DNA from 3 places in the Akkermansia sp. GGCC_0220 genome. Region 3 is predicted to be linked to each of the others. Evidence: riboswitches for the same ligand, from Rfam matches in the RefSeq annotation. Region 3 holds a riboswitch; each other region holds the start of a gene.
The links. Region 3 has a riboswitch for cobalamin ahead of HJW02_RS00365 (autotransporter outer membrane beta-barrel domain-containing protein). Riboswitches for the same ligand answer to the same signal wherever they lie in the genome.
Positions count from the first base shown of each region.

Region 1: another riboswitch for cobalamin. It lies ahead of HJW02_RS10795 (sirohydrochlorin cobaltochelatase); the one in region 3 lies ahead of HJW02_RS00365 (autotransporter outer membrane beta-barrel domain-containing protein).
Region 2: another riboswitch for cobalamin. It lies ahead of HJW02_RS09660 (ribonucleoside triphosphate reductase); the one in region 3 lies ahead of HJW02_RS00365 (autotransporter outer membrane beta-barrel domain-containing protein).

Region 1 is NZ_JABFCI010000016.1:20,212-30,804, reverse strand. It holds gene argS (arginine--tRNA ligase) at 1-957, opposite strand, end outside; gene HJW02_RS14055 (four helix bundle suffix domain-containing protein) at 1,097-1,324, opposite strand; partial or broken gene HJW02_RS14050 (four helix bundle protein) at 1,409-1,591, opposite strand; gene HJW02_RS10820 (hypothetical protein) at 2,152-2,676, opposite strand; gene HJW02_RS10815 (hypothetical protein) at 2,786-3,640, opposite strand; gene HJW02_RS10810 (N-acetyltransferase) at 3,834-4,334, shown strand; gene HJW02_RS10805 (redoxin family protein) at 4,499-5,512, shown strand; gene HJW02_RS10800 (TfoX/Sxy family protein) at 5,555-5,929, opposite strand; cobalamin riboswitch at 6,208-6,413, shown strand; gene HJW02_RS10795 (sirohydrochlorin cobaltochelatase) at 6,423-7,388, shown strand; gene cobI (precorrin-2 C(20)-methyltransferase) at 7,390-8,097, shown strand; gene HJW02_RS10785 (hypothetical protein) at 8,094-9,332, shown strand; gene HJW02_RS10780 (precorrin-8X methylmutase) at 9,339-10,001, shown strand; gene cbiD (cobalt-precorrin-5B (C(1))-methyltransferase CbiD) at 10,035-10,593, shown strand, end outside.
Region 2 is NZ_JABFCI010000013.1:20,104-30,696, reverse strand. It holds gene HJW02_RS09670 (phosphoethanolamine transferase) at 1-566, shown strand, start outside; gene HJW02_RS09665 (glycoside hydrolase family 88 protein) at 621-2,855, opposite strand; cobalamin riboswitch at 3,063-3,260, shown strand; gene HJW02_RS09660 (ribonucleoside triphosphate reductase) at 3,412-5,508, shown strand; gene nrdD (anaerobic ribonucleoside-triphosphate reductase) at 5,558-5,752, shown strand; gene HJW02_RS09650 (anaerobic ribonucleoside-triphosphate reductase activating protein) at 5,779-6,495, shown strand; gene HJW02_RS09645 (aspartate:alanine exchanger family transporter) at 6,507-8,120, shown strand; gene HJW02_RS09640 (alpha-galactosidase) at 8,251-10,386, opposite strand; gene HJW02_RS09635 (HU family DNA-binding protein) at 10,517-10,593, opposite strand, start outside.
Region 3 is NZ_JABFCI010000001.1:86,012-96,604, reverse strand. It holds gene HJW02_RS00390 (polysaccharide pyruvyl transferase family protein) at 1-831, shown strand, start outside; gene HJW02_RS00385 (RHS repeat-associated core domain-containing protein) at 883-1,320, shown strand; gene HJW02_RS00380 (hypothetical protein) at 1,353-1,604, shown strand; gene HJW02_RS00375 (hypothetical protein) at 1,621-2,190, shown strand; tRNA gene HJW02_RS00370 (tRNA-Leu) at 2,391-2,473, opposite strand; gene HJW02_RS00365 (autotransporter outer membrane beta-barrel domain-containing protein) at 2,609-6,499, opposite strand; cobalamin riboswitch at 6,603-6,741, opposite strand; gene HJW02_RS00360 (bifunctional adenosylcobinamide kinase/adenosylcobinamide-phosphate guanylyltransferase) at 6,898-7,488, opposite strand; gene cbiR (cobamide remodeling phosphodiesterase CbiR) at 7,463-8,278, opposite strand; gene cobS (adenosylcobinamide-GDP ribazoletransferase) at 8,275-9,015, opposite strand; gene cobT (nicotinate-nucleotide--dimethylbenzimidazole phosphoribosyltransferase) at 9,036-10,076, opposite strand; gene cbiB (adenosylcobinamide-phosphate synthase CbiB) at 10,082-10,593, opposite strand, start outside.

The DNA.
Region 1 (10,593 bases), on a different contig from region 3:
CTTGCGGATGATGCAGGGGTTGGCGCGCCATTCCCCCTTGTCCTGCACCAGGAAGGGGTCTTCATTGGGCGGCACGGAGCCGTCGGAAAACACGCAGATGGCGCCGTCGCTCTCACGGGCCATTCCGGCGGCGATCATGCCGTCCACCAGCGGGGCCAGGGCGTCGTTGTAAAAGCTTTCCCCCAGCCAGTAGTCAAAGTGGATGTCAAGCTGGCCGTAGATTTTGGAAAGGCCGGATTTGGAGACTTCCACGCAGCGCTTCCAGATCGCCAGGTTTTCCCCGTCCCCGGCCTGGAGCTTCACCAGCTCCGCCTTGCAGGTGTCCAGCAGTTCCGGCTTTTCCTTGCACATCAGGTTCACGTCCTTGTACACCCGCAGCAGTTCGTCAATGGGGTTGGCGGCCAGGGCCTGCTCGTCCAGAATGTTCTTCCAGCCCCACAGGATCATGCCGAACTGGGTGCCCCAGTCCCCGATGTGGTTGTCCGTAATCACGTTGTGCCCCACAAAGCGGGCCACGCGGGAGAGGGCGTCACCGATGATGGTGGAGCGGATATGGCCCACATGCATGGGCTTGGCGACGTTGGGCGCGGAGAAGTCAATGACGATGGTTTTGGGGTCCTGCACCTTCTCCACCCCCAGACGGTCGTCCGCCAGCATGGCCAGCAGGCGCGCGGCGTAAAATTCCGGCTTGATGCGGAAGTTGATGAAGCCGGGCCCGGCGATTTCCAGGGAGCAGACGCCGTCCTGCCCCATCCGGTCCACCACCTGCTGGGCCAGAGCGCGGGGATTCGTGCGGCACCGCTTGGCAAGCACCATGGCGGCGTTGCTCTGATAGTCCCCGAACCGCAAATCCGCGGACGGCGTCACACTGGCGCAAAAATCAGCGGGAAGCTCCTCCCCCAACACCGCTTTCAATGCGGCGGACAACTTTTCTTCAAGAATTCCGGGTATGGTCATGTCTGCCCAGATGAACGGACATTCCAACGCCGTAGTCAAGGCGCAACTGTCATGAAGACATATCTTTTGACCCGCAACCCAGCCCGGAAATTGCCCGGGAGGACCATTGGGACGAATGAGACCGGTGAGACAATTGCTTTTACGAGCTTCCCGACTTTCTCCTCTGCTTCCGCAGCCGGGTCATTCTCTCCCTTAAGCCTCCCTTCTGCAAAAACCGTTCTTCCAGTACATTCATTTGTTTTTTCAAGAGAAAAGCGGCCTGATGAATCAGACAAACCGCCATATTCGCGAACACTTCATCGTTTCTGGAATGAGCCAGATTTAAAAACCATTCCGAATGGTCATGCCGCAGGGAGGCCTTCCGCATAAACAGAGATTCGGGAGAATCCTTATCCCATAGCCTCAACCCGCGCGTACGCAAATAATCTTCATAGTCCAGCAGAAGCTCTTCCAAGCTGGCCCGGGCTACATTGGTCAGCTTGATTTCCGTTTCACGGGAAGTAACGGAAGCCATGCTCCCCTCCGCAATATTCTGCTTGCCGGAACGCGCCGCCTGCACCATCTGGTCAGTAGTACGCGCATCACGACTCAAGTAGCGTCTGCAGAAAGCTACCGTCAAATCGTAAATGATTTGGGCCTTGCGGAATGAAAGAAGCCGTCTGTAGCCGCCTCACTTAGGCAGTAAACGCCCGTCATCCATCTGTCCTCCCTTCCCTCTCCGTCCCAAAGGACCCAGCCGTCCCCATCGTCCCATTCACGCGCTTCATCGTTTTATGGTACGATGAAAAAAAGGAGACTCAATTTTTTTCTCCCCGTCCCTCCCCGCGAACCGGGCGGCCAGCGCCCGAATCCGCCTTTTCCGTCAGCAGGCCTTTCCTAGAAGGACCGCATTCTGGAAGCCTTCAGCCATGCTTCCAGTTTCCTGGAGGCCCTGGCCTCTTTTTCCCGTTTCTTTTCCGGCACGGACTTTCCGGAGAAAGCCTTCGCCAGAACCAATGCGAGTTTTCTTTTCATTTTCATTCTATTTTTTCTATAGGGTTTGCTCCACCGGGAGCGGAGGAATTCAGGAAGAATCCCTGCCGTATCCCTTCGGGGAACGCCGCCTACTTACTGTATGCAGTAAGTTTAGTCCATTAGAAAAAAACGATTCCTTGTCATACTTGATACAATAAGAAAGAGAAAGCCCGCAGGCCGTTAATCAAGAGACTTTTCCAGCAGGTCCGCATCCTTGGCCGCAGACGGATCAAAGGGCCTGCCTATTTTTTTCATCTCCGTTTCCACCCGCCGGTGTGACGATTCGCCCTCCATCATGACGTCCAGGGAACGTTTCAGGGAGGCCAGATTGGAGGTGTACAGCTTCTGCCGCGCCGCCGTGCGGGAGGCCAGCACGCCCCGCCGGTCAAACAGGGCCAGCACCGTATAAACGTCCCCGTTTTTCCCTCCGGCAATCAGGCCGACGCCAAAGAGGGGAATATTGCCCAGGAAGTCGTTTTTAGCCTTGCGGTAGCGGTAGGTCCACAAGACGCCGTTTTTCATGGTCACCACGTCGGAGGGCTGGCCCAGCGCGTCGTAAACGTCCGCCTTGGAGGATTTTCCCGGCGCCAGCCTGCCGTATACTTCCGGGGACGCCACGGATTTGTTGCCGTATGTGACGGAACAGGCGGCCAGGGCCAGGCAAAGGGCTCCCAGGAAGGGCAAGAGGACATAACGCATCTGCATGGGGGAAAGGTACGTGGCCCGGATTCCAAGTCAATCCCGCAGCCCATCATTTCCCGTGGATGCACCGGAAAGGCCGCCCCGGGAAGAAGCTCCCGCCCGGAGGCCCCCCCTACTTCTCGCCGAAGTCATATTTCTCCGTCTTCCACAGGAACATGCGCCGGTACAGGTGGTATTCCGTCACGCAGAGGACGGGCATGCCGATGATTCCGATGAACGGCAGCAGGCGGAACAGGTGGCGGCACAGGAAGAGCACCACCATCAGGAAGCTTTCCCTGAATACGGTCATGTACAGGGAATACGGGTTGATGAGCGTCCTCTTGTACAGGGAGGAGGCCAGCAGCGGCCCCAGGATGGGAATGATGCCCAGCACGACCACGGCCGCAAAGGTCCAGCCCCTGCGGCGGCCAACATACGCATCATACTGGTCCACGGATTGTTCCCCCTGGAGCACCGCCTTTCCGCAGGCGGGGCAGCGCTGGTTCAGCGTAGGCTCATGGAGCGGCTGGCCGCAGTAGAAGCACCGCCGGTAGCTGCGGAGGACTTCCTCATGCCTTTTCCATCCGGTGGACGGAATCACGGTGCGCAGCCTGGAATAACCAATCCAGTTCAGGGCGCGGGGTTTGGGATTGGGCGTGCCGCACTTGGGGCAGTGCAGGCCGCACGGGTACATCATGGTGCCGCATTTGGAGCAGAAAATGCGGTGGTCGTATTCCCGGCGGCGGCAAAAAAGGTAGTAGGCCCCCAGGGCCAGCCCGCCCAGGAGGCCCAGCGCGATCACCACCCACGGATACAGCAGGGAGTAGGCCACCAGGTATTCCGTCCAGGAGTGGTCGGACTGGTGCATGAGGGATTCCGGGCCGATGGGGTTCTGCGCCACGTCCGGAAGGCCGCTCACGTATTTTTCACCCATGTCCCTCAGCGGCCCCGCGGGGAGCCATTGTTGTATGGGAATGGGTTCTCTCATGATTTGGCATGCATGCAGGGTTCACAATACAGACAGGATTTCCCCCCGGTTTCCGTCAAAAAAGCCTGTGTCATCCAGCATACGGCGTCCCCGGCGGAATAGGGAGGGGAAAGTGGGCCATGGACGGAAAATTCCGCCGGGAACGTGGAAGAGGCCCTTTTCATCCGGGGCTTTTCCGTGTAATATTCCCGCCATGCCAACACTCCGCCAAGCCGCCAAGGACGACATCATGCTGATTCATGAACTGGCCCTCCAGGCTTTTCCGGCCACTTACCGGGACCTCCTTTCCCAGGAGCAGATGGATTTCATGATGGACTGGATGTATTCCCCCGCCAATCTGGAGAAGCAGATGGAGGAAGGGCACGTGTATTTCATCGCCTCCCACCAGGGGGAGGACTGCGGCTACCTGTCCGTCCAGCCGGAAGGCCCCGGCGTCTTCCACTTGCAGAAAATTTATGTTCTGCCCGGCTTCCAGGGGCTGCACATCGGCAGCTACCTGTTCCGCCAGGCCGTCAGCTACATCAGGAGCATCCACCCGGAACCGTGCCTGATGCGCCTGAACGTGAACCGCTACAATACCCGGGCGGTGGAGTTTTACCGGCGCATGGGGATGCGGGAACTGGAACGCGGGGATTTCCACATCGGCCACGGCTATTACATGACGGATTACATCATGGGGCTGGATATTGCCTGAAGCGTTTTTCCCACGGGAACGGGCCGCCGGGCTTCCCCGGACCGGAAGTGCGCAGCCCGTCGAAACAGAACAGGCGGGACAGCCGAGGAAACAACCGGAGAAGGCAGCGCGGGGCGCGAGCTTCCTTCTTGACACTCAATGCGGGATTCTGCATCATCCATCCTATGAAAACCTTTACTGCCCTCATTCTGTCCGGCTCCATTGCCGCCATGACGGCCCCGGCTTTCCTCCACGCGGCGGACAACGGGAACGGCGCCAAAGTCACCTACCCATCCTTTGACGAAGGCAGCCACCTCCACGGGCCGAGAATCAAGGCTTCCGACCTGAAGGGGAAGGTGGTGTTTTTTGAATACTGGGGCATCAACTGCCCTCCCTGCATCGCCAGCATGCCGCATTTGCAGGAATTACAGGACAAATTCCAGTCCAAGGGCTTCACCGTGGTTGGCAGCCACCGCCAGGGGCTGACCCCCAGAGTGAAGCAGTTCCTGGAGGAAAAGAAGATTACCTTCCCCGTTTACCAGGGGCTGGATATTCCGGCGGCCTCCTGCCCGGGCGGCCTGCCGCATGCGGTGCTGATCGGGGCCAACGGAAAGGTGGTGGCCAAGGGGCATCCCACCCAGCTTTACGACCTGGTGAAAAAGGAGGTGATGAAGGTGGAACGCGGCCTTCCCATCCTGGAAGGCGTGGAGCTGGACAAGTACAAGTCCCTGGCCAAGACAGTCGTTTCCAACGGCAGCAACATCGAGTCCAAGATCACGCCCCTGCGGAAGAAAACGGACGACGAGGAGGCCCAGGCCGTCTGCGCCGCTTTTGACGAATGGCTGGGAGACGCCAAGGACATGGTGCAGGCCCAGATCCAGTCCAACCCGCTGGAAGCGGTGACGGCCATCACGCGCCTCAAGACGGCGGTCCCCTCCGTCAAGGAGTTTGACGAACCGCTGGCGGCTCTGAAGGCGAACAAGGACCTGCCGAAGCTGGCCGACCTCTACAAGAAGATTTCCGGCCTGGAACAGCGGAAGGCGAAAGGCCGCAAGGTTTCGGAATCCGACCTTAAGTCCCTGGCGCAGGCCGTGGACAAATTCGCGGAGTCCGATAATGAAGCCACGCAGACCGTTGCGGGCAATCTGAAAAAGAGCCTTTCTTCCCTGGCTGTGCCAGAGGCTCCGGAAGATAAATAAGCCTTTCAGCCGAACGGCATTTCATCCGGAACAAACAGGCGTTTACGGACGCCTGTTTCTTTTTTCTCCGGAAGCTTTTTTCTTCTTCCCGGATAAGACATCCGGAGCGGAGAGAACGGAACAGGTTGCCCGGACAAAGGAGGAGAGAGCCCGGTCATCATCCAGTTCCGTCATCAGGAAATGCGGCCTGGCGCCGGGATAGGCACTGCCCTGCTCCTGCTGCGGAAGCAGCTTCAGGCCCGGCTCCGTGATTTTGACAAATAATTGGTTGTCACATACCAGGCCGAAATATTTCCGGTCACAGTACAGGCCGTATTCCCCAAACATTTTTTTGAAGGAAATGTCCCCGGCATGCCGGAGCTGGAAACAGATATATTCTACAACATCCGGGGAAGAAGCCATGTTCCATGTTCTCATACCTGCCCCGCCTTCTGCAAGCAGCAAACTCCGGCCTGCGGCCCACCGGATTGGAAAGCCCCGGCACGGTAGGGAATGGGGCGCTTCCTCCCTCTCTTTTCCGCCGGGATTTCTGCACCCCGGAATGCCCCGTCTTCCACCGCTTCCGCATCCGGAACCCTGCATTTTTTCCAAAAGCAGGCGCAGGAACGGCCAAAAGGCGGTTTTTACCCGTCCACGCACATTTTTTCCCAGCCTCCGGAAATTCGGCGGCGTTCTAATAAACATTGACAGTGACGGCTAAAAACGCCATTAAACACGCCGAAGCAACGGGGAATTCCGTGAGAACCGGAAACAGTCGCGCTGCGGTATCGGGTTACAAACCCTCAAGGAACGCTTTTCCGCCAGCGTTCCGGTCAGCCAGTCCTCCCATTCCGGAGGGTGAAGGCGAGGGGGAGGTTGGAGACCCGGAGTCCGAATATCCTTGCTTCGGTTCACCATACCTCATCAACGCATGATTGAAGCATCCTCTTACCTTCCGGGGGCATTCCTGCCCCTTTCCTCCGTTTTTCTTGCAGGACTCACCCTGTTTTCCCTGCCCGTGCTTTCCGCCGCCCCATGCAGGGAGGAAGCGTCCCCCGCCCCGGCGGAACAGGCGGCGCCGTCACGGCAGGAAGGGCTTCTTCTCGTGGCCTTCGGGACCAGCCACCAGGACGCTACCGTCTCCTACAAGGAGCTGGAGAAGGACATGCTGGCCCATTATGCCCCGGACCGCCTGAAGTGGAGCTACACTTCAAGCATTATCCGCAGGAAGCTTGCCGGACGCGGAACCCCCGTTCCCTCCGTGGAGGAAAATCTGGAACAGATGGCCCGCAAAGGCATACGCACATTGCGCGTCCAGTCCCTCCACATCGCCCCCGGCGAGGAGTTTTCCCGGATGGAGAGGCAGATCGTCAGTTTCCTGGCGCGCCATCCGGACAGCTTTGACCACGTGTTTATCGGCCGCCCCCTGCTGGAAAGCGAACGGGACAGGAACGAGGCCATCACGGCCCTTCTGGAGCATTTCCCCGCGGAACGGAAGAAGGATGAAGCCATCCTGCTCATGGGGCACGGCCAGCAGGAAGGACGCTGCGACATGGTGCTTTCCGACTTCGCCCGCGAGCTGAACGACCGCGACAGCCTGGCGTTTTTCGCCACCGTGGAAGGAACGCGGGGGGTGGCCCCCATTCTGGAACAGCTTAAAAAGTCCGGCGCCAAGACCGTCTGGCTGGCCCCCTTCATGCTGGTGGCCGGAGACCACGCCAAGAACGACCTGGGCGGGGATGAGGAGGATTCCTGGGCTTCCATGCTCAGGAAGGAGGGCTTCACCGTCAAGACCCACCTGCGTGGGCTGGGGGAAAACCCGGGCATCCGCGCCGTTTTCTCCCGCCATGCCCGGACCACGGAGGACGACCTCATGACCCCCAAACAAGCGCATTGACATGGCCAGCCCTGGAAAGTTCTACGGGGTGGGCATCGGCCCCGGAAATCCGGAATACCTCACGCTCAAGGCCGTCAACGTCTTCCGCTCCGTGGACGTGGTGTTTACGGTGACCGGACCCAACAGCGATTTCAGCATTTCCGAAGCGGTGGTGCGTTCCGTGGGCGGCGTGAAGGCGGAGTTCCGCAAGCTGGTTTTCAGCATGTCCCGCGACGCGAGAACCAGGCAGGAGCAGATTGAAAAGAATACGGCCATTATTGAGGGAGTTCTTTCCCGCGGCCTGGACTGCGCCTTTGCCACGCTGGGGGACGCCATGACCTACAGCACCTTCGGCTATATTCTGAGCCTCCTGCTCAGCCGGAATCCCGGCCTGCACGCGGAAGTGGTGCCGGGCGTCACCTCCTTCTGCACCCTGGCGGCCCGCAGCCGCCAAATACTGGTGGAAAACGGGGAACGGCTCCGGGTCATTCCCGCCTTCAAGCCGGAGATGGCGGATTCCCTGGAGTTCCCGCCCGGAACCACCACCGTTCTCATGAAGACCTACCGCAGCCGCGCGCGCCTGATGGAGCGCATCCGGCGGGAAAAGGACATCCGCGTCATTTACGGGGAAAGGCTCGGCATGCCCGACGAGTTTATTACGGACGACATCGACGTCATTGACGCCAGGCCGGAAGAATACCTTTCCCTGATGTTCGTCAAGAAGGCATGAACGGCACCAGGCACTCCCGCACCTATCCCTGGCGCCGGCCCCTCCGCTGGCTCTGGCTGGCGCTGGCCCTGGCAGCCTCCGGAGTCATGGTGGTCCACATGCCCGCCGGCATGGGCGCGGGGGGCTCGGGAAAAGCCCGCACAGCCATGAAGCCTGCCGGGGAATCCACCCGGGAAACGCAGGCGGGAGGGGAAAAGACGGAAGCCGCCGCTTCCAGCCCTGCCCCGCCGCCCAAAAAGAGCCATCATTCCCGGAACACCCAGGTTCCGGAGACAGGCGCGGGAAAAATTCTGGCGCGCCTTCCCCAGATTGGCAGCCTGATCGGCCTGGTGGCCGTGGCGGCCTTCATCGGCGGCATTGCTGAAATCTTCCGCTGGCATCTTGCCCTGGGCAAGCTGTTCGGCGGACTGGCCCGCTGGGCCCACCTGCCGGAAATCATCAGCCTGTCCATCCCCACGGCGCTTTATTCCAATGCCGCCGCCAACGGCATGCTGGTGAGCAGCCATGCGGAAGGCAAAATTACTCATTCCAACCTGATTGCGGGCGGCATGGTGAACAGCTACCTTTCCTACGTCTCCCACTCCCTGCGGGTGGCGTATCCGGTCATCGGCGCGGTGGGGCTGCCCGCCATCTGCTACTTCGGGTGGCAGATGGGCTTCGGCTTCCTGTTCATAGCGGCCGTGCTGTTCCTCCACCGCAGGAAGAGCCCCGCCGCCGTGCCGGATTCCGGGAATGCCGGCGCCGTGGCCGCCGCGGGGCACGCCTCCCCGGAATGGCGCAAATCCCTGCGCCAGACGTGCCTGCGGGTGCTGGCGCTTGTTTTCCGGATGCTCTGCCTGACGGTTCCCCTGATGATCGGCGTGGAATGGCTGATGAAAAACGGCCTGTTTTCCTGGTGGGAGGAACATGTGCCGGACTGGGTGAACCGCATTTTTCCCGCGGAGCTCATGAGCATCGTGGCCGCGCAGATGGGCGGCCTGGTCCAGGCCGCAGGGGTGGCCGCCAACCTCCGCAGCCACGGCATGGTCACCTCCTCCCAGATTCTGCTGGCCATGCTGGTAGCCAGCGCCATCGGCAACCCCATCCGCGCCCTGCGGCGCAACCTTCCCTCCGCCATGGGCATCTTCCCCACGCGGGACGCCCTGACCATCGTGGTGGTCATGCAGCTTTCCCGCATGATCGGGGCCATCCTTCTTATTGCCCTGACGGGACTTTTCATCCACTATACCCACTGACTTCTCATGACCTCTGAATTTAACATCCGCTGGGACATGCCCCCCGCCGCCATTGAGGCGGAGAGCTTTGCCGCCATTGAACGGGAGTTCCACGGCTGGGAAGAGCTGCCGCCTGCCGAATGGAAGGTCATGCGGCGGCTCATCCACACCACGGCGGACCTTTCCATCGGCGAGGGGCTGGCGTTCCGCCATGATCCCATTCCCTCCGCCCTGGAGGCGCTCCGCAGGCACTGCCCCATCTTTTGCGATTCCAACATGATCCGCGCCGGACTTTCCGTGGAACGGCTGAGGCGCGCCCATCCCGGCTACGCCCGGGAGGACATCCACTGCCATATTTCCGATGCCGACATTGCGGAACAGGCCAAATCCACAGGCAGGACGCGCGCCATCTGCGCCGCGGAAAAAGCGCGCCCCATCCTGGACGGAGCCATCGTCCTCATCGGGAACGCTCCCCTTTCCCTGGCCCGCATCGCCCGGTACGCGCTGGAGGAAGGCATCAGGCCCGCCCTGATCGTAGGCATGCCGGTGGGCTTCGTCAACGTCGTGGAATCCAAGCTGCTGGCCGGGACGTGCCCCGTCCCGCAGATTGTCCTGGACGGGCGGCGCGGCGGGAGCGCCCTGGCCGTGACCACCCTGCACGCCATTCTGGAAAACCTGCCCGCCTCCTAAGTTTTCCGCATTCCAAAAAGCCGTCCCCCATCCATGTCCGCCCCCCTCCGCCAGCCGCTCCGGAAAGGATTTTCCACAGGAGCCAATGCCGCCGCCGCCATCACGGCCGCATGGAAAACGCTGAACGGGGAAGAAATCAACGGACCGCTTCCCCTGCTTTTCCCGGACGGGGAGGCGAGAACGCTTCCGCTGGCAGACTGCGCGCCGGGGTTCGCCCGCATCGTCAAGGACGGAGGGGACGACCCGGACTGCACCCATGGAGCCGTGCTGGAAGCGCGCGTAAGCGCAGCCGTGCCGGAGCAGGCCGCCCGGGAAGATTATCTCCTGCCCATTGGCCGGGCCCTCCTCATCCTGCGCTCCGGCGGAGGCATAGGCCTGTGCACGCTGCCGGGCCTGGACTGCGAGCAGCACAAATGGGCCATCAACCACGGACCGCGGCGCATGATTGCAGACAACCTGGCACGCGCCGGCATGCGGGAAGGGTGCTGGCTGGCGGAAATCTCCGTGCGGGACGGGGAAAAGCTCGCCGGGAAAACGCTCAATCCCCTGCTTGGCGTGGTGGGGGGCATCTCCATTCTGGGCACCAGCGGCA
Region 2 (10,593 bases), on a different contig from region 3:
ACGGCCGGGAAAAACAGCTTTACGTCATTTACAACAACGGCAGCCACATGGCGTTCAGCTACCCCGCACAGGCGGAACGCTTTACCCCGGCGTCCTGCAACATGGACGACCCCAAGGCCCGTCTGGAAGAAACCGTCAATGCGTATGACAATTCCATCGTGGACCTGGACGCCTCCGTCCACCGCATGATTGCACTGTTGAAGGACAGGCCGGCCATTTATTTTTACTGCTCCGACCATGGCGTGGCGCTGGGCGAGGAAGGAAAAATGTTCCAGGGGCATGTTCTGCCGCCTGTTTACCGTCCCGCCATGTTCGTGTGGTATTCGGACGCCTTCGCCTCACGCTATCCGGACATGGTGCGCGCGCTGAAGGCCAACCGCCTGAAAGCCGTCTCCCACGACCACATTTTCCACACCCTTCTTTCCCTGGCCTCCATCCGCTCGGAAATCGTCAGGAACGGACTGAACCTGTCTTCTCCGGACGTCCGGGAAACCCCGGCCCCCATCCAGCCGGAGGTGCTGGCGGAATGGCTGGCCGCTCCCGCACCGCCGCAGCCGCTTCCGTAAAAAAGATGGAAGCTGCCGTCATCCTCTGCGGGAAACGGCAGGATAGGACGAACTCTACCGTACCCGGACTCGCAGGGGATGCCTGACGCACTCCCGGACGCGGCGCGCCTCCTCCTCCCAGGCGGCAGAGGATTTGAACGGAGAAGCCTTGTCCCAAACCGCCCCCATGTACCACTCAAAGGGCTTTCCGTTCGCCGCCTCCCTGATCCAGTAGGTACAGCCTTCCGAGTCCACTGCCCCGCCTTCCGGATCCCAGGGAACTATCACGGCGGTTCCCAGGCATCCGTCATTCTTCCGGGGCCTGCTCCATGCCGTCATCAAGCCGCCGTCCTCCCGGTCCTTCGTGACCGTTTCATAATCATTCCTGCCCTTTCCGGTCTCCATTCCCACGCCGGCCTTCACCGTTTCCGCCCCCCGGATAGTCAAGGTGCTGCGGACTTTGGAAAAACGGCTTCCTGCGTCCAGAGCCACCCTCCGCGTTTCCGCCACGCGTACGCCGCCGCCCACGTCCCACGGCGCATAAACTACCTCAAAAGCGGTCTGGACCGGACCGTTGTACAATGCCCGCGCGCTGGCCCAGTTTCCGGATGCATGCGGTTTCCCATCCCTGAACACGGCAACGCCGCCGCAGCCCCGTCCCGGTCCTACGTTGTACATGTCCAGTCCCCTGCCATGATCCCGGTGGTAATCCCCCCGCTTGTAGAATTCATTGATGACGGGAGCACCCGCGCGCTTGCTCCATACATCCGTTCCGCTGGAAACCAGGCCCTCCCCCTCAGGGGCCGGCCTGGCAACGGCCGGACCGTAAATCCGGTGCGCCGTAAGATCGTTCTCCCACGCGAAATCATCCAGGCGTTCCGGGACCAGGCGGCTGAAACAGACGTCCGCGGAAGGAGCCGCCTTCAGGGAGGAATCGTTCAGAATCCAGAAATCACGGGCCGTTCCGGGCCGGAAATTGCTCTGGAACAAAAGAGTATCCGTCCTTCCGTCTCCATCCGTATCCGCCAGTTGGTGCGGGATGACGCGCCCGTGGCGGACGTCAAACACGCGAAGGGCGGCGGCATTCCCGGAAGTTCCGGACGTCCAGGGCACCGACACGGTTTCAGCAGGACGGAACTTGGCCAGTGGGTTCGTGACGGTTACAGTCTTTCTCTGCGGATGGTCCCGGCCAATGACGTATTTGCGCAGTTCGGTGCCGGCCATCAGGTAGGCGCCCGCGCCGTATGCTTCCGTATCCTCCCCGGAATAATGGCCCGGCTTGTCGGCAATGGGCTGCACCCAGCCCAGCGCGCCTTCCGCGTTGACGGAATCACAGGCGGCCTTCCACGCCCTGCGGATGACGGGAAGATATTCATCCGCATCCAGATACCCCTGGTTCACCCCCCACAGCATCCCGTACATGATAAAGAGGGTGCCGCTCATCTCCTTCAAGGGGGGCTCTTCCGGGTCCAGCAGGCTGGCGTGCCAGGAACCGTCGGGCGACTGGCATTTTTTCAGGGATGCCGCCATACGCTTGAGCAGATCCTCATAAAAGGGGCGGGAAGGCCAGTCCGCGGGCATGTCCTGAAGAATAAGCGGCAGTCCGGCAATCACCCAGCCGTTGCCCCGGCTCCAGAACATCTTTTTCCCATTAGCCGCCGGAATGGTGAAGTAACGGGAATCACGGAAAAACAGCCCTTCCTTCCGGTCAAAAAGATAGTCGCAGGTGAGCTTGTATTCCCTGTCCATGAATTCCAGATACCGGCGGTCTCCGGTATAGGCCGCCAGCTTCACGAACACGGGAGGGGACATGAACAGGGCGTCCGACCAGCTCCAGCGGTCCTGGCAGCCGGGAGTCCCGAACTGGAGGGAAGCGGAGGAGGGCCGGTTCATCACCCCGTCCAGCACGGCGCGTATTTTCTCCGCCGCAGCGGTATTTCCGTCTTCCATCGCCATCTCCATCCAGGCGTGGCCCACGGCGTGATCGTCCGCATGGTAATGCCGTTTCAGGGTTCTCCATTCCTGTTCCCCTCCTGTTTTCCTCAGCAGCGGCAATCCCGGCCCTTCCGGGACGGCCAGGCCATACTGCACCAAGCCGGAATAAAAGGCGCCGTAGGTCCAGTGCAGCGGCGAGCGTTTTCTGGGATGCTCCGCCTGCCATTTCGCCACCAGGCGGAGATTATCCCGGATGGTCTTTTCATTCCAGTCCGCGGGAGCGCCGGAAGCGGGGCTCCCCGCAGAAAGCGCGGGAAGAACCAGCAGAAGGAAGGATTTACGCCATCCGTTTTTTGAAAAGGAAAAGAAATTCATTTGACTGGTACGGAAAAAGCCGCGCTGAAATTTCTCCGTGAGGAATGAATCTTCCCTTTTCGGCCTGTCCCGTTTTCCCCCGGTTCCCGGAAAGGGGAGGCAAGGGCACATATGGTGCCATGACGGAAGGGAATGCCGCGTTATCAACCATTCCCCGCAGCATATATACAACATATTGTATCATTATAAATATTTAATACATTATTTATACATTTTCCTTGCGGGGGTTCTCTTTCTGTGGTTCATTGCGTTTCAGCGCAGGTAACGGAAGACGGTGAAAATCCGTCGCGGACGCGCCGCTGTAACCGGTAGACGATGGACCGGACACTGACTGCCAGCAGTCGGGAAGTCCCCATCACATGTCGCACCGGAAGCCAGAAGACGACCTGATGCCCCCGTATCCCATCCCGCGGACAGGATGAACATACGCACAGGTCCTCATCGTGCCCCTTGTTAAAAATGCACGCATGCGGCGGCCCCTGCCTATGATTTTTCCAGGCTTTTGCCCAGGCTCGCGGATGAGCGGTCATCATCCCTTCCAAGCGAGACACCCACCATGGCAACAAGCATCATCAAGCGTTCCGGAAAAAAGGAACAATACCAGGGCTACAAAATTGAGGAAGCCGTCAAGAACGCGTTCCACAGCTCCGGCACCGCCTACAACCGTTCCATTTACGAAGAAGTGGAAGCCAAGCTGAGCCATCAGGACTGCGCGCATGTGGAAGAAATCCAGGACATGATAGAACGCGCCCTGTTCCGCTGCGGATACTTTGACACGGCCAAGACCTTCATCACCTACCGCTTCCTGCACAAAATGCAGCGCGAACAGCTCGGGGGCCTCTATTCCGGCAACACGTACGTGGACTGCAAGCAGACGGTGGAGGAATACATCGGCCAGAGCGACTGGCGCATCGCCGCCAACTCCAACACCACGTATTCCAACGCCGGCCTCATCAATAACACGGCGGGAAAGGTGATTGCCAACTACTGGCTGGACCAGGTTTATTCCGCACGGGAGGGGGCCGCCCACCGGGAAGGGGACTACCACATTCATGACCTGGACTGCCTGACCGGGTACTGCGCCGGGTGGAGCCTCCGCAACCTGCTCAACGAAGGATTCAACGGCGTGCGCAGCCGCGTGAACAGCAGGCCTCCGCGCCACTTCCGGGAAGCACTGGGCCAGATGGCCAACTTTCTGGGCATTCTGCAAAGCGAATGGGCCGGAGCCCAGGCCTTCAGCTCCTTTGACACCTTCCTGGCGCCTTACGCCTTCAAGGACCAGGCGGATTTCACGCGCATCAAGAAGGACATCCGCAGCTTCGTCTACAACCTGAACGTGCCCTCCCGCTGGGGGCAGTCCCCCTTCACCAACGTCACGATCGACTGGACCGTGCCGCGGGACCTGCGGGACCAGGCCCCCTTCAGCGGCGGGGAGCACCTCTTTGAAGGGGTGGAGGACCCGGGCCTGCTCTCCCTGGCGCGGGAACGCGGCGTGAACAAGCTGACAGAGCTGACCTACAAGCATTTCCAGAAGGAAATGAACCTGATCAACAAGGCCTTTTACGAGGTGCTCACGGAAGGGGACAGCACGGGACAGCCCTTCACCTTCCCCATCCCCACCGTCAACATCACGGAAGACTTTGACTGGGAAGGGGAAAACGTGCCGCTCCTGTTTGAAAACGCCGCCAAGATCGGCTCCTCCTACTTCCAGAACTTCATCGGCAGCCAGTACACCGTGAATGAAAACGGGGAACGCGTGCCGGACGAACGGGCCTACAAGCCGGACGCCGTGCGCTCCATGTGCTGCCGCCTCCAGCTGGACCTGCGGGAGCTGCTCAAGCGCGGCGGCGGCCTCTTCGGCTCCGCGGAAATGACCGGCTCCATCGGCGTGGTGACCATCAACCTGGCCCGGCTGGGCTACCTGTTCAAGCAGAACCGGGAAGCCCTGTTCGCCCGGCTGGGGGAACTGCTGGACCTGGCCAAATCATGCCTGGAAAAGAAAAGGGCCTTCGTCCAGGAGATGTATGACCGCGGCCTGTACCCTTACACCAGGCGCTACCTGCCCACCTTCCGCAACCATTTCTCCACCATCGGGGTCAACGGCATGAACGAGCTGCTGCGCAACTTCTCCAATGATACGATGGACATCACCTCCGGGGAAGGCAGGGCCTTTGCGGAGGAAATCCTGGAGTTCATCCGCCTGCGCATGCAGGAGTACCAGGAGGAAACGGGCAACCTGTACAACCTGGAAGCCACCCCTGCGGAAGGCACCACCCACCGCTTTGCCCGGGAGGACCAGAAGCGCTATCCGGACATCCTCCAGGCCGGACCCGTGGGGCAGCGTTACTACACGAACAGCTCCCAGCTTCCCGTGGACCATACGAGCGACCTGTTCCGGGCGCTCCAGCTTCAGGACGGACTCCAGTGCTGCTACACGGGGGGAACCGTCTTCCACATGTACATGAATGAAGCCATCAGCTCCCCGGAAGCCTGCCGGGACATCGTCCGCAAGGTGCTGACCCGCTTCCGCATGCCGTACCTGACCGTCACCCCGCTCTTCTCCGTCTGCGAGAAGCACGGCTACCTGCGCGGGGAGCACCAGTACTGCCCTTTCTGTGATGAGGAGCTGCTCCACCTCCACAGGCATGAATAACCCTTTTCAACCAACCGCCACGTTTCAAAACCCAGCCATCAACACGACAATGACCAAACAGGAAATATTAAGCAAATACGCACAGGACCGTACCCGCTGCACCGTTTATACGCGCGTCATGGGCTATCACCGCCCTGTGGAAACCTTTAACGCCGGCAAACAGGGCGAATTCCACGACCGCGTCCACTTCGTGGAACCGGACCGTCCCTGCTCCTGCTCCGCCCAAACGGAACAGCCGCGGTAATTTTCCCAATAACATATGCGAAGTCAATGGGAACGGGCCGGGGCATAGCGGACATCACGCCGCTCACCTTGCTGGATTTTCCAAACAAGGTGGCCTGCATCTTCTGGCTGAGAGGCTGTAACTTGTTTTGTCAGTACTGTTACAACGTCTCCCTGGTCAGAGGAACGGGCTCTCCTGCCGGAGACCGGACGGACTACCTTGATTTCCTCAGAGATCGGGTGGGATTTCTGGACGGGGTAGTCCTGTCCGGCGGCGAGTGCACGCTGTGTCCCGACCTTATCCCCATCTGCCGCGAGATACGGCAGCTAGGCTTCGCGATTAAAATAGACACCAACGGCACGAGGCCCGGCGTGGTGAAAGCGCTGGTGGAAGAGGGGCTTTGCGACTACATCGCCCTGGACTACAAGGCGCCCCCCGAACAATACGGCGCCGTCACCGGCAGGCCCGACCTTTTCCCCTCCTTTTCCGCAACTCTGGACTACCTGATCGCCTCCCAAACCGCCTTTGAAGTCAGAACCACCGTCCATCCCGATTTATTGACGGAAGATCACGTCAACAACATCATACGCGACTTGACAAAGCGCGGGTATGGGGGCAACTACTTCGTGCAAAATTTCTACCTGACCAAACAAACACTCAACTCTCTCCCCGCGCCGAGCCGGTTGTTTGACCGGACCAGGCTGGAGCCGGCCTCCATCCCCGTCCACTTCCGCAACTTCGAGTTCGCTCCGGGCAAAGTCTGACCCAGCCGACCATGTTCGACATCCTGCTCAATCACAACACCCTGGTTCTCTTTGGAATCATCTTCTTCGGCATCGCCCTCGGCAGCATTAAAATATACGGCCTGAACCTCGGCCTCTCCGGCGTTCTCTTCGTAGCGCTGGCCGCCGGCCACTACCGCCTGGCCATCCCCAACGGCGTGGGCCAGCTGGGCCTGGCGCTCTTTGTGTACTGCGTGGGCCTCAGCGCGGGCAACCGCTTCTTCTCCGCCATCGCCAAGCAGGGAAGCAAGCTCGCGGTCATGTCCGCCGTGATTGTAGGCGTTTCAGCCCTCTTCACCTGCCTCTTCGGCATCTGGTTCAATGTTCCCGCGGGGATTTCCTCCGGCATCTTCGCCGGCGCGTGCACCAGCACCCCGGCCCTGGCGGCAGCCACGGAAAGCCTGCCGGGAGCCTCCGGCAGCGGCGTCAGCATCGGCTACGGCATTGCCTACCCGTTCGGCGTGGTGGGCGTGGTCCTCTTCGTCCAGCTTCTGCCGCGCCTGCTGCACTTTGACCTGAACAAGGAGGCCAAAGCCATGCACTCCAGGCAGGAGGCCAGCATCATTTCCCGCCTTGTCCGCGTCACGCAGCCCAACCTGGTCGGCCAGAACATTGCGGACTGCAAGCTGCTGGACGGCCTGCACTGCATGGTCACCCGCGTGGTGCGCAATGACAGGCTCATGCCCCTGACGCCGGAAGACACGTTCCGGGAAGGAACGGAAGTCCTCATCGTGGGCAACAGCGACACCATGCCGCACGACATCGCCTTCCTGGGGGAAATATGTGAAAACCCCTACCCCATGGACTCCCAGAAGGAGCGCCGCAAGCTGATCCTGACGAACAAGAGCTACGCCGGGCGCAAGCTCCGCGAACTGAAAACCCTGCGCACGGACGGCGTCATCATCTCCCGCGTCTCCCGCCTGGGCTTCACCTTCGTCCCCACCGGGGACACCACGCTGGAACGAAACGACGTGCTGACCGTGGTGGGCTCTCCGGAAAACCTCACCAAATACGGAGACAAGATTGGCCACCGCAGCCAGGACATGAACCAGACGGACCTGCTTTCCCTGGGCTTCGGCCTCTCCATGGGCATCATCCTGGGGCTGGTCAACTTCAGCTTCGGCAACGGCCTGGGCATCTCCCTGGGGATTGCCGGCGGCCCCCTCATCGTGGCCCTGCTGCTCGGCCACTTCGGCCGCCTGGGCCCCATCGTGGGATACATCCCGCGCCCCACCCGCCTTCTTTTGCAGGACCTGGGCCTGGTCTTCTTCCTGGCTGACGCCGGCATCAAGGGAGGCGCGGACCTGGTCACCACCGTGGCGACGCATGGCGCGGCCGTCTTCATCATGGGCGTCATCGTCACCTGCTCCGGCATGTTCGCCGGCTACTTTGTGGGCATGAAGGTCTTCAAGATGAACATCCTGGAATGCCTGGGCGGCATCTGCGGCGGCATGACCTCCACCCCGGCCCTGGGCGCCATCGCCAGCAAAACGGACTCCCAGGCCCCCGTGGTCAGCTACGCCACCGCCTACCCCGTGGCCCTCATCCTGATGACCATCATTGCGAAGGTCATCATCCAGACCATCGGCGGCGTGGTGGGCGTTTAGCCCAAGGCGCAAACTTCACCACCCGGAAAGACCGCGTCTCCGGCGGTTCTCTCCGGGCGCCATGCTTCACGGAAAAAGGAATATCGATTGCGGATCAGCGCCGTTTACCTCCTTGCCACCAGCCGGAAGTTTAAGACCCCGTTTCCGTCACTTCCATGCAGACGGACTGGAAGGCATTTTTCCAGTTGATGCGGATTCCGGCGTTCATCAGAAAATCGCCGCCCAGCACCCGTTCATGGACGTTGGCCAGGGGGCCGTTTTCATCCAGGTTGATCTCCCTGACCAGGTATCTGGCGGCAGGATTCAAGCCTTTCAGGCGCAGGGGCGGCGGGGAATCCGCCAGCCATTTGTCCATCAGCCAGGCGACGACGACGGCCCGTTTCTCATGAACGTACATCAGGGCGGCCACCCGGCTTTCATACGGGGAGGACAGGCGGTACAGGTCCCCGAACTGGACCACGGGGCGGATGCGCTTGTATTCCGCCAGCGCCCGTTTGGAAAAGGCCGCGTCCTCCTTCGTCATGTCGCAGGGCTGAAGCTCGAATCCCAGACGGGCCGACATGGCCACGTCAAACCGGAATTTGAGCGGCGTGGCGCGCCCTGTCTGATGATTGGGGGAGGCCGTCACATGGGCGGCCATGGAGATGGCCGGGAACAAATGGCCTATGCCCCACTGCATGAACACGCGTTCACAGGCGTCCGTATTGTCGGACGTCCAGAATTCATGATGCCTCCGCATGGTCCCGTAGTCGGCGCGGCCTCCGCCGGAGGAGCAGGCTTGGAACGTCACGCCCGGGAATTCAGCCGCCAGCGCATCAAGAATGGCTTCATAGCCGCGCACGTAGTCAATGGACAGGTTCCCCTGATGGCTGGCGTCCAGCCAGGGGGAGCCGGGATCGGAAATCTTGCGGTTGCAGTCCCATTTCACGTAGGAAATGCCCGGATGTTCTCCCAACAGTTTCCGCATGACTTCAAGAATGTATGCGCGCACGTCCGGATTGCTCAAGTCCAGCAGGTACTGGCTGCGTTCCAGCCTGTTTTCCCGGTGCGGGAGGCCGATGACCCATTCCGGATGCTTCTGATAAAGTTCCGAGCAGGGGTTCACCATTTCCGGCTCCACCCAGATGCCGAAGCGCATCCCCAGCTTTTCCGCCTGGCGGATCAGGCCTTCCAGCCCATGGGGCAGTTTAGCACGGTTTACCTGCCAGTCCCCCAGACCGGCCCGGGCGTCATTGCGCGGGAATTGGCCGCCAAACCAGCCGTCATCCAGCACGAAAAGCTCTATTCCCAAGTCCGCCGCACGTTTCATCATGCCGTGCAGCACTTTTTCCGTGAAGGTAAAGTACACTCCCTCCCATGAGTTCAGCAAGGTCAGCCGCTCCGTGCCGCCGCCGCGCAGGCCGTAGCGGCGCGCCCAGCGGTGGATGCGCCGGGAGGCTTCCCCCTTGCCGTTTCCACTGTGCGCCAGAATGAGGGGAGGCGTTTCAAACACTCCGCCGCCGTCCAGCAGATAGGGAGCGGGAGCCACGTCCAGCCCCGCCCCCGCAAAGAGGTAGTGATACGGGCTGTGGCGGAACCATATCCGGTAGTTGCCGGGCCACGCCAGCGCCCCCAGAACCACTTCCCCCGCATCCTCCCGCGCCGGACCGTCCAGGGAGATGACGAAGCCGGGGCTTCCCTCCTGGGCGGCGCGGGTACCGGTTCCGGAAACCAGGGCAAGTTCATGCCCCCGCGCCACTTCCTCCTCGCTCATCAGGGATTCCCCGCCCCATGTGCCGCGGAAGCTGGTGACAAAGTAACGTTCCGCTCGCAAATTCAGTTGCGCGGACGCCGCGCGGTGCAGGCGGATGCCTTCCCTCCCCTCGTTCCGTATCACCGCCCATTGAAGGAAGGCGTCCGATTCCCGGTGGGAGCGCACGTGAATTTCCACCCGCACGGGGTAGGAAGGGTCTTTCCCATAGAAGACGGCTTCTTCCCGGTCGTCATCCAGTTCCAGCACTTCCCATCCCTGGCATTCCAGGCGCAGGGAAAGAGTTCCGTCCGCCTGGGTCGCGCAAATGCAGTATTCATCCGACGCATTGGGAAGCCCTGTCACGGAGTCCGCCAGCGCGGAATACAGAAGAGGCGCATCCGCGGTGCTTTCCAGGGCATCCTCCGGTTCACGCAGCCGCGGTCCGTAATAGGCGCGGCGCACGCGGCCCTGTTCATCCCTGAACAGGGTCATCTGGGAGGAACGGGTCAGCAAATGAACGGAATCCGGAGTCATGGTCGGCAAATGGGGAAAGGGTAGGTCATTTTTTCCGGGCAGGCGCACGGCCGCTCCTGCCTTGTCCATTAATCCCTGCCCCGGACAGGGAAGTCAATGGCAAAATGGCAGGAGAGCCCGGGCGTTTCTCCTACTTTTTCCACAAACGGGAGGAAGGCCGGAATTTCATGGTGCTTGATTCATGCACAAACAGTTTGCTGCCGTTTT
Region 3 (10,593 bases):
GATTTGCTTATTGACATCGCCACGCGGCAGTTTTTCCGTCGCCATCATCTGCCAGCGCAGGAAAAACCTCATCGGCATGTGGTGTATGGCGGTGGCGGAAGGTTCGTGTCCTTTTACGGTTCTCTGGATGAGCAGAAAGAGGAACTGACGGCCCGCTCAGTGGAACGGTGCATTATCCTCCCGCACAGCTTTTATCAGGTAGATTCTCTTATTCGTTCCTTTGATGAAAGGCACCTGGTCTTTTGCCGGGAACAGCGTTCCCTGGATTATTGCCTTTCGCTCAATGAGCGGGCGCAATTTCTCCCGGCGGACGACATGGCTCTTTACTTCTGCCCTAATTCCTTGCCGTCTTTTATCCTGGAAGAAAAGGGAACTCCCGCTTGTCCGGAACCATGGGCGGTTTCCCTCCTGGAAAAAATCCGGGAATCCGTGCAGGAATCTTCTTTCTGCGCATTCCGCGAAAATTACTGGCAGCAGGGGGCTTTTCTGCCGCGCCGGGGCAAGGAGAGCGCCCTGCCTGCGGAATTGATCCTGGGACGTGATATTTCCGATCTTTGGAATGGCTGGGGCGACGGTTCTGCCGAGCAGGCTTTTCTAATAGGGGGCCTTCTCTCTATTCTGAAGGAATTGGACATCGTCATTTCAGACCGCCTGCACATCTGCATTGCAGGTCTGCTTGCCGGATGCCGGGTATACTTCCTGGACAACAACTACGGAAAACTTTCCGGAGTTTATCGTCAATCCCTGTCCGATCATCCAAGAGCGAATCTCCTTCCTCACTCTGAACTTTCCGTACTTTTTCCCGAGATATTTTCCCTTGTCCGCGAATAGTCTGTTTCCGTCCATAAGCTCCTCTCCAGGGAAAAGGCATGGACAGGAGATGTGATTCAACCTATGCAGTGGAGTAGCGAATATTGTGATGAGGAACTTACTCTCGTCTATTACAATTATCGTCATTACAATTCAGCTGACGGCAGGTGGATCAATAGAGATCCTATTGCTGAAAAGATAGGGAATAATGTTTATAGAATGATTCTCAATAATCCGGTCAAGCTTGTTGATTTACTTGGTTTAATAGAAAGAGGTCCATTTGATGGAAAACATCCTACTGTCAAATCGTGTTCCTTTGGAGAGTGTTGTCAAGAGAATATAAAAAGATTTTTCCAATGGTTCACGGCATCCAAAACACGTCGTGAAAGAGATTTTACAGATTATTGGAGAAAGTATGGTACAAAAGAATCATGGGATAATCATCGTACGGAATTTTTGAAAGCTAGGTTAAATGCGGTGAACTGCACTAAGATTATTTCTATAAAATAATTAATAATAAATTCATTACGATACATCCTGAATTGGAAGTAGTACGTGAATGGATAGACGAAGTGGCGTTGCTTACTGATCCTGGACCATTTCAAGTTCTAATTTCGGATCCTGGGCCTGTGCAAGAACCGGTTGGCAGTGGATGGGATGCATTTTGGGAAGGTGCATTTGCAGGAGCGCTAGCTGCTCTCATTGGTGGACAATTGAGGCCCCAAATTGCATTACCGGAGGAAATCGGTACTGTCCCAATTGGTGCTATTGTAGGAGGAGTTATGGCTTTATAATAAAAAGAATTAATTAATGGCAAAGATTGAAAAAAACATGATTGAAGCTCTCCTTGCACGGCCAACAAGCAAGCAGGTACTGGCCTTTGAAGGAGTCTTTTTGGAAGATTTAAATGATTATGTGAAATGGGCAATTGATTCTTTACATAATTCCCTGGGCGAAGAAATGGACGAAGCCCTGCTTTTGTTGAGTTCGCATTTTGGAGAGCCTTCAATTAATTATTTTGAGTTGAAGGACGATCTCCGAGCATTTGCCTCAGCCGCCAGAATAATTCCTCCAAAAGGCAAGGATGCCGTTAGGCTTTATTGTCTTGGATGTCTTCAAGATGTTGTCTGTGGTTTGAAAGGAGGAGTAGAATCTGAAAAAGACATGCTTCAGCATTTATCAGATTTACTTGGAAACTATACAGGGGTGGATGAATTTGGATTGATTCCGGAAATGGAATACCATTGGTGGCATCTTCAACAAGGAGAATCCCATGACGATATTGTAGGAGATTTTTGCAGGGAAGCAGAAAGACTAGTTCATTTGTTGCATGTAAAATTACATCGCGAGGGCGAATATTGGAAAATTACAGTAGAATAATTTTTAATATAAAGTATGTAATTACTGATGATTTTATTTATAGATATAGTGTTCCGGAAAAAGTTTCAAAAATTATATCTATATAAACACACAAGTGTTTCTTCTGGAAATTATTGCATTCAGTTTTCTGCTTCTTAGCCGAGAGCTGTTAACTGATAAAAGAAAACCCTGAAAGCTTAATGCTTTCAGGGTTTATTTATTGGTACCGCCGGTGGGACTCGAACCCACACTCTTTTGGAACTCGATTTTGAGTCGAGCGCGTCTACCATTCCGCCACGACGGCACGTGAAGTGGAAGAATTAAGCGGCAAGAGGGCTGTGGAGTCAAGAATTTCCTGTGGAATGTGGGAAGCCTGCCGAAAAAACGGAGGGAATCCGCGGTGGATTCCCTCCGGAATGTTTCCGAATGGGAAGAACGTTTAGAACGAATAGCGCACGGTGGCGTTAACGCTCTGGTTGGTCATGTGTTCCCTCTGTTCCAGATGGTAGAAGGTTCCGGCGCTCCAGGCGCTGGAAATGACCCAGTTCAGCCCCGCATGGACGATCAGGGCGTGGCGTCCCGGATGGACGCCGTCTACCCGGAAGGGCGTGCCGAAGGCGTCCGTTTTCACGGAAGCGTTGCGGCGGGAGACGTCTCCGGCGTAGGCAACCGTCACCTGCGGCAGCAGGTACTGGCCCCTGCCGACGGTGATCTGCTTCTGCCAGGTGACGCCGGCGGGGATGCTCCAGTTCTGCACGGAGCCGTCCTGGTACCAGGCGGTGCCGGAACCGGAATGCTCCCCGAAGGAACCCTGGGAGCCGTGCAGGAATTCAATGCCTGCGAAGGGTTTCAGCACATCCGTGCTGCTCAGGCGGATGTTCCAGGTTCCCTTCAGGCCGAAGCCGTACACGTCATCGTTCCAGGAGGCGGTGGCGGGTCTGCCGCCCAGCGTGCCGTCCGCATCGTTGTCCATGCGGCCGTAGGTGAAGTAGCCGTCAATGTCCACGCTGTTTCCACGGAGCAGGTCGCGGTGGTAACGCTGGTAAAGGGCCAGCATCAGGCCGTCCTGGTTCGCCTTGAACTGCTTGTCCGTGGAGTGGAAGGAACCGAAGGTCTGGCCGAAGGCCGCACCGGATATCCAGTTTTTCGTCCAGGCGTAGTCCAGGCCTACGGCATAACCGCCGCCCTTGTAGTCAAAGCCGGAGGCTCCCGTGGCGGAGGAAACGTTCATGAAGTCCCCCAGCCCGGAGAACCAGATGTTGCGCCTGCCCGGTCCGCGGAAATCCAGTTGGGAAGCCGCCGTATGGGCGAAGCTGTCCACCACCCGGACGGAGGACCACAGCGTGTTGGCGATGCGGGAGGCTTCTTCTCCGCGCAGGGCTTTCACGGCGTTGATGTTGACCTTGCCGCTGAAGATCAGGTGCAGCCCGTCGCCGGAAACCGTGAAGCCGGTATCCGTGACCAGGTCCGTGCGGCCCTTCAGCGTGGGGTCGATGCTGGTCAGGTCCCACAGGGATCCGTCCGGATCAATGACCGTATCGGGGTCCAGGTTGACCAGGGACAGGGAGAAGCTTTGTTCCTTGCTGAAAAGCAGGTTGTCCCCGATGACCACATTGACGTGCGCTCCATCCACATGGTAGGAGGAAGAGACGTTCATTTGGGAATAGGTGTCCGCTCCGGTATGGGCGGCGTCCGCCGCCGCCGTTCCGTTCACGATGAACGTGAGTTCCTGCACTCCCCCCCACGCGTTCAGGCCGCCCTCATAGTTGTGGTAGCCTGCGGAGGAGCCGGAGCCGATCACGATTTCACTGCCGTAATAGGTAACCTCTCCCTTGAAGGCGCCGGAACCGGAGACGGTGGAACCGCTGTTGGTTTCCACGCCGGATAGAACGGTGGAGCCGTTCAGCACCAGATGCCCCGGATTAGCCGGATGGGCGAATGCCTCACCCAGGCGGATGCTCCCGCCTTCCACGCCCAGACTGGCGTCCCTGCCGTCCAGAACGAGGGTGGCGTTGTTGCTGATGACGACGTTTTCCGCCGCATAGGAACCCTTGGCGACAACCTTCACATCCTGTGCCGTGACGTTGAGGTTCGCGAAGGCGCCTCCGTCGGCGGCGGAGGCGCTGTAGCCTGCCGTGCCGGAGTGTTCCCAGTTCAGGGTCTGTTCCTTTTCATCCTTGCCCGCCAGCGTCAGTTGTCCGGAAGCGCCGCTGACGGTTCCGGAGGAAATGACGGCGTCCGACTGGCTCAAGTCAGCCTCCCCGCCTTCCAGCACGATGCCGTGCTCAGGCAGGTTTTCCCCGATGATGACCTTGGAGCCTTCACCCACATGGATGCTTTCTCCGGGGTTGACGACGATGGGGGCGCCTTCACCCAGGAATACCTGGCCCTGGAGGCGGTAGCTCATGCGGTAGTTTTCCAGTTGGAAGTTGTCCACCCTGGCTCCGTACATGGCGGTGATGCCGTTCTTGATCTGGTCCAGCGTGACGACCCAGGCGGAATCCGTGGCGTTGAGCACCGTGGCGCCTACCGTGGCGTTTTGCGCCAGGTCCAGATTTACGTTCAGGCCGTCAAAGCCCACTTCCAGGGCCGTTCCCGCCGCATTCTGCACCAGGGTCCCGTTGAGCAGCGTCATGCCTTCCGCAATGGTGAGCGTGCCGCTGCCGGAGATGGAGCCCTGGTTGTTGACGACGGCCCCGTCACGGAGTATCTGGGAGTTCCCGGTCAAGGTGACGGCAGAGCCGTGGCCCACGTTGACCCGGTTGAACAGGCCGGCGGCTTTTTCCGTGGAGATGGTCCAGTTCGCTTCGTTGTCCGCACTGCCCACGTTGAGCGTGACGGAGGAATGGTGAGTGGCCGTATCGGACTTGCTGGTGTTGACGGTTGTCCGCACCGTGTAGTCAAACAGTCCCGGAGCGGCTTCCGTTCCGGACAGCAGCGTAATGGTATCCACGGAGCCTTCCGCTCCGGAGCCGCCCAGTTCCCAGATGCCGCTGATGGAAGCTCCGGCGTGGACGGTGACGTTGTCCGCCGTGTTTTCCGTGGAGAAGCCGGAACCCGTATTGGACCCGCTGTACAGGGCATACCCCGTTGCTTCGTCCCCCGTCGCCGTTGCTTCAATGACGCCGGTGGAACCGATGGTCGTCGTGATGCCGGCTCCTCCCATCAGGGCCGCCGCCGTGCTGCCGGCAGTTGCCGCTCTGACGGTTCCGTTGATAGTGCCGGTGGTCAGGGAGAATTCCGCCAGCAGCCCGTAGGCTTCCGCAGCTCCCGTGGAGGAGGCGGAGATGAAACCGCTGATGTTTCCCACGGACAGGGAGCCCGTGGAACGTGCCCCGGCGGCCGTTCCGGCCATGGCTTCCGCCCGGATGGAGCCGCCCACATTGCCGATGGTAATATTGGAATGGGTCTGGTAACCCCCTTCTTCTCCGGCGAAGAGGCCGTAGGCGTCCATGCCGTTGGTCGTGGCGGTAACGCTTCCCGTTGCTCCCATGTCGCCCAGCGTGATGTTTTCCCTGGCTTCAATGCCGATGGCGGAAAAGTCCTCGCTTTCATCATTGGAGCCGGAGGCTGCGGTGATTTGACCGTCCAGCCGGGTAATGTTCACCTGCCCGTAGTTGGACTGGATGCCTCTGGCTCCGTAGCCGCCGGCCGTCGCCGCGGAAATGCTGCCGGTGGAGGAAAAGGTGCCGATGTTGACGTCCTTGTAGCGCGGGCCCTGGTAGTCCATGGTATTTCCGTAGGCATACAGTCCCCTCGCATAGTTTCCTGTTCCCAGGTCCACGGAGATTTTGCCGGCCATCGTTCCAATGTCCAGGCGCCCCTGATAGGCGTAAATGCCATTGGAGGAGAAATTGGCCGTGATGGAGATGAGGGCGTCTTCCGTGATCGTTCCGATGGAGAGTATTTTCCCGTAGCTCCGGATGCCGGTGGCATTCGTTCTGGCTGCGGAGATGTTGAATGTTCCTGCCAGGGTGCCGATGTCCACATTGACTCCGGAGGAGGTGTCAATGCCGAAGGCGTTGTTTGCCGTGGAGGAGACGTTGAATACGGCATCCCCGGCAATCGCGCCAATGCTGAGGGTGCCTGATTTTCCCCAGATTCCGCGCACGTTGCTGGAGCCTGTCACGTTGAATGTGGCGGAGACCGTTCCCAGGGCCGCATCTGAGGCGGTTCTGGCTACAGTGGCGTCATAAGCGCCGGCCAGGTCTTCCCTGGCAGTATCCTGGGCATGGACCGTTCCCAGCATGCCGAGGCAGGCCAGGGTCATAGCCACAGCCTGCATCCGGTGCCTGGCGTGGCACGGTGTTTTTTCAGGAGTGTTGAACATTCCGGACTTCAAGGAGGCCGGACCATCATAGTCTGCTCCGTTCAAGCGGAGCGTGTTGGATGAATGCATGTGTATGGTCTGAATGCCGGAATACTCGCCGGCGGTTCATAAAATACTTCGGGGCTGGCGATCTGGCTCATTGCAGGTTTTTAAGCCGTGCAATATACAGTGGCGGTACCGCTCCGGATTCACACCGGATTCCCCATCTATTTCCTGCCCGTACCACGGGCTTCCCGGAAGCGCCTCCCGTAAATCATGAAGGCCCGGCCAACATACCACAGGGGCACGGAACGGTCAATCTCCGGCGCATTTCTTTATGTGAAAATGCGCAGACCGTTGAAATTCAAATCTTTTTTGCCTTCGCCCAGTTACATGGAGGGGAACCGTCCCTGGACGTCCTAACGTTTTTTCACGGTCAGGGGAAGCCCTGCCACCATGAAGTAAACTTCGTCCGCGCTTTTGGCTAGAAGCTGGTTGGCGATGCCAAGCCCGTCGCAGTAGTGGCGCGTTTCCGCGTCCGCCTGGCTGATGCCCATGCCGGTTTCAGAGGAGACCAGAACCCAGGGCACGGGGGATTGGGGGATAAGTTCCTTCAAGGCCTCTATTTCCTCAATCAGCGCTTCCTGGAACGGCTCGTAGTCCGTAGGGTCCTTCTGGGCGTACAGGGTATTGGAGGCGAGCAGGGTGACGCATTCCAGAATGACGCCGTCCACCTGATCCAGCAGGCCGGATTCCCGGACGGCGGCGGCCACATGGCGGGGGCATTCCAGCGTAAGCCAGCTTGCCGGGCGCCGTTCCCGGTGCTTGCGCACGCGGTATTCCATGGATCCGGCTCCGGGCCACACCTCCGCCGTGGCGACGTACAGGATTTTTTCCCCGAATCCGGCGGCTATCTGTTCGGCGTATTGGCTTTTGCCGCTTCTGATGCCGCCCAGGACGAGCGTCATGCGTGCAGGATTGGCGTCAGTGTTTGGAGATGTAGCGTTCATGGGATTCCAGCATGGCCTGGTGGGAGTTCAGAAAGTCGTCCAGGCTGAAGACTTCCAGAGTGATGAGGGGGGAGAAACGGATGTCCCACATGGGGTGGAGGATGGCGTCCAGCGTGGCGGCGGCCATGTGGTGCAGGGATTTGTGGTCCCGTTTTTCCAGCCCGTGCAGGTGGCACATGCGTATGTCCGGCAGCCAGAGCGGCAGCAGTTCTTCCGGCCGCAGGCCTTCCTTCCAGACATGGCCTATGTCAAAGCAGCGGGAATGGGGCGTGGCGGAGACCAGCTTGTCCAGGTAGTCGGTCGGGTGGCGTTCCAGGTTTTCCAGGGCCAGGCATTCCGGAGCGGGCAGATGGGGCGTGATTTGCTCCAGGCTGCGGAGGATGCGTTCCGTTTCACGCTCCGTAAGATGGGGGCGCATGTCCGGGCCGGGAATGTGGTCCGTAACCACGTGCATGACCCACGTGTGGGGCTCCAGTTCCCGGGTCAGGTCAATGGCGCGGATGATGTTTTCCGTGTAGCGGCGCCCTGATTCCTCCGTGGCGAAGCCGCCGTCCGTGGGCAGGTGGACGTTCCACTTGACCCCGGCGTCCGCGGCGATTCCGGCCAGCTCCCGGATTTCCGCCGGGGTAATGAGTCCCTCCCCGTGGTCTCCGGCTTCCAGCAGGAGCAGGGCGATGTCATCCGCGTAATGGACGCATTCCCTGATGGCGGGGACGTAGTAGTCCGGGATGATGAAGGAGGTGCAGCCGATGTTGAGGCCCGGGACGCGGCATTTGTGCGGAGTTTTCATAAGGTGCAGAAGGTGAGCAGGACGAGCCATTCCGTGCATTCCACGGTGCAACCGAACACGTCCCCGGTGACGCCTCCCAGGCGGCGGCGGGCATACAGGAGCAGGGCCGTGGAACCGGCCAGGGCCGTGAGCAGGGCGTACAGCCCGTGCCACCCTGCCAGCGCGCAGGCAGCCAGGGTGACGGCGGCGGCTATCAGGGCGTGGACGGGGCGCGTCCCCTGCTTGAAGGCTTCCCCCATGCCGCCGGGGCGCGCGCCCGGAAAGCGCATGGCGATGAAGATCTGGCTGCGCGCCAGCAGCCCGGCCAGCGCGCACGCCGTGAGCAGCAGCTCCCATGAACCGAAGGCCGCCAATGCTGCCAGCGCGGCGCCCTTGAAGGCCAGGTTGAAGAACAGGGCCGTGCCGCCGAAGGTACCCAGGCGGGAGTCTTTCATGATTTCCAGCCTGCGTTCCCTCGGCACTTCCACGGGCAGTCCGTCCCCGCAGTCCGCCACTCCGTCCAGATGCAGGCCGCCCGTGATGGCTACCCAGCAGGCGCAGCCGATGACGCCGCAGACCAGCGGGGGGAAGAGCAGGGTAGCCGCCCAGGTCAGGCCGCCTGCCAGCCCCCCCACGACAAGGCCGACCAGCGGGAGCCATGCGGAGATGCCGTTCAGGTCGTTTTGCAGCGGCCACGGGCCTACGGGCAGCCGGGTCAGGAAGCCGAAGGCGGAGCGGATGGTGGTAATGACGGCCATGGTGCAGGGAAAGGGAATATTTAGCGCGGAACGGTGATGTCCAGTTCCGGCAGGGTTTTCATTTCAGACAGCACGCGCGTGGCGGCATCCAGCAGCGGAAAGAACAGCGCCGCCCCCGTGCCTTCCCCCAGGCAGAGGCCCAGGTCCATGTACATGGTGACGCCGATGTGGTCCATAATGAGCTTGTGCCCCGGTTCCGCGGAGTTGTGGGAGCCGATGAAGTACTGAGCCGCTTCCGGCCGGATGCCCTGGGCGATGGCTGCCGCCGCCCCGGCAATGAAGCCGTCAATGACGATGGGGACGCGCAGGGAGGCCGCGCCCAGCATCAGCCCGGCCATGGCTCCTATTTCCGGTCCTCCTACCTTCGCCAGCACGTCGATGGCGTCGGAGGGGTCGGGCTTGTTCAGGGCGATTCCCTGTTCGATGAGCTCTATTTTTTTACGGATGACTTCCCCCTTGACGCCGGAGCCGCGCCCCGTCACGGTTTCCACCGGGGTGCCCGTGAGCACGGCCACGATGGCGGAGGAGGGCGTCGTGTTGCCGATGCCCATTTCTCCGGCGGCCACGATGTCCAGCCCCCTGGCTTTTTCCTCCCGGGCCATGTCGATGCCCACTTGCAGGCATTCCAGTGCCTGTTCCCTTGTCATGGCCGGGCCCCTGCTGAAATCGCTGGCTCCGTGCATGACCTTTCTTTTCACCAGCCCCGGCAGGTCGCCGAAGTCGTAATTCACGCCCACGTCCACCACGGAGAGGCGGGCTCCCGCGTTGCGCGTGAAGGCGTTGATGGTGCCGCCGCCTTGAAGGAAGTTGCGGGTCTGAATGTAAGTGACGTCCGTGGACGTCAGGCTGAGGCCGTGGTCGGCAATGTGGTGGTCCGCGGCGAAGAGGACCACGGCCTTGTCCTTCAGGCGCGGCGCGGGATTGCCGGTCATGGCGGCAATCTGGATGGCTACGGGTTCCAGCTTCCCCAGCGCGAGGGGGGGCTTGGCCAGTATTTTCTGATGTTCCAGGGCGGTTTTGGCGGCCTGTTCGTCCAGCGGGGGAATATGCAGTTTGTTCATGATGGTCAGAAGCGGGGAATGAAGAAAAGGATGAGGGAGAAGATCAGCGTGCCCGCGGCGGCGGTCACCCACATGAGGCGTATGGCCAGGGCCAGGTCACTGACGGCGGCTTCCGTGCGCCCGGTTCCTATCCACGGGTAGTCCGCAGGAACCCCCTTGTAGGAGACCGGACCGCCGATGCGGAGGCCCAGCGCGCCCGCGAAGGCCGCCTCGCTCCAGGCGGAGTTTGGGCTGGCATGGGCGCGGCGGAAGGTCCAGCCCGTGGTGAATGCCCTCCGGGCGGAGGTTCCCTTCACGAAGAGGGCCGCCAGGGAGATGCACGGCAGGATGAGGCGCGCGGGGATAAAGTTGAGCGCATCGTCCGTGCGTGCGGCAAAGGTGCCGAAATGTCTGTACTGGTCGTTCTTCTTTCCCCACATGGCATCCAGGATGTTGAAAACGCGGTGCGTCAGCGCGGCGAAGGCCGCCCCGGAGGCGCCCCCTGCCAAGCAGCCTGCCGCAGCCCAGAACAAGGTGG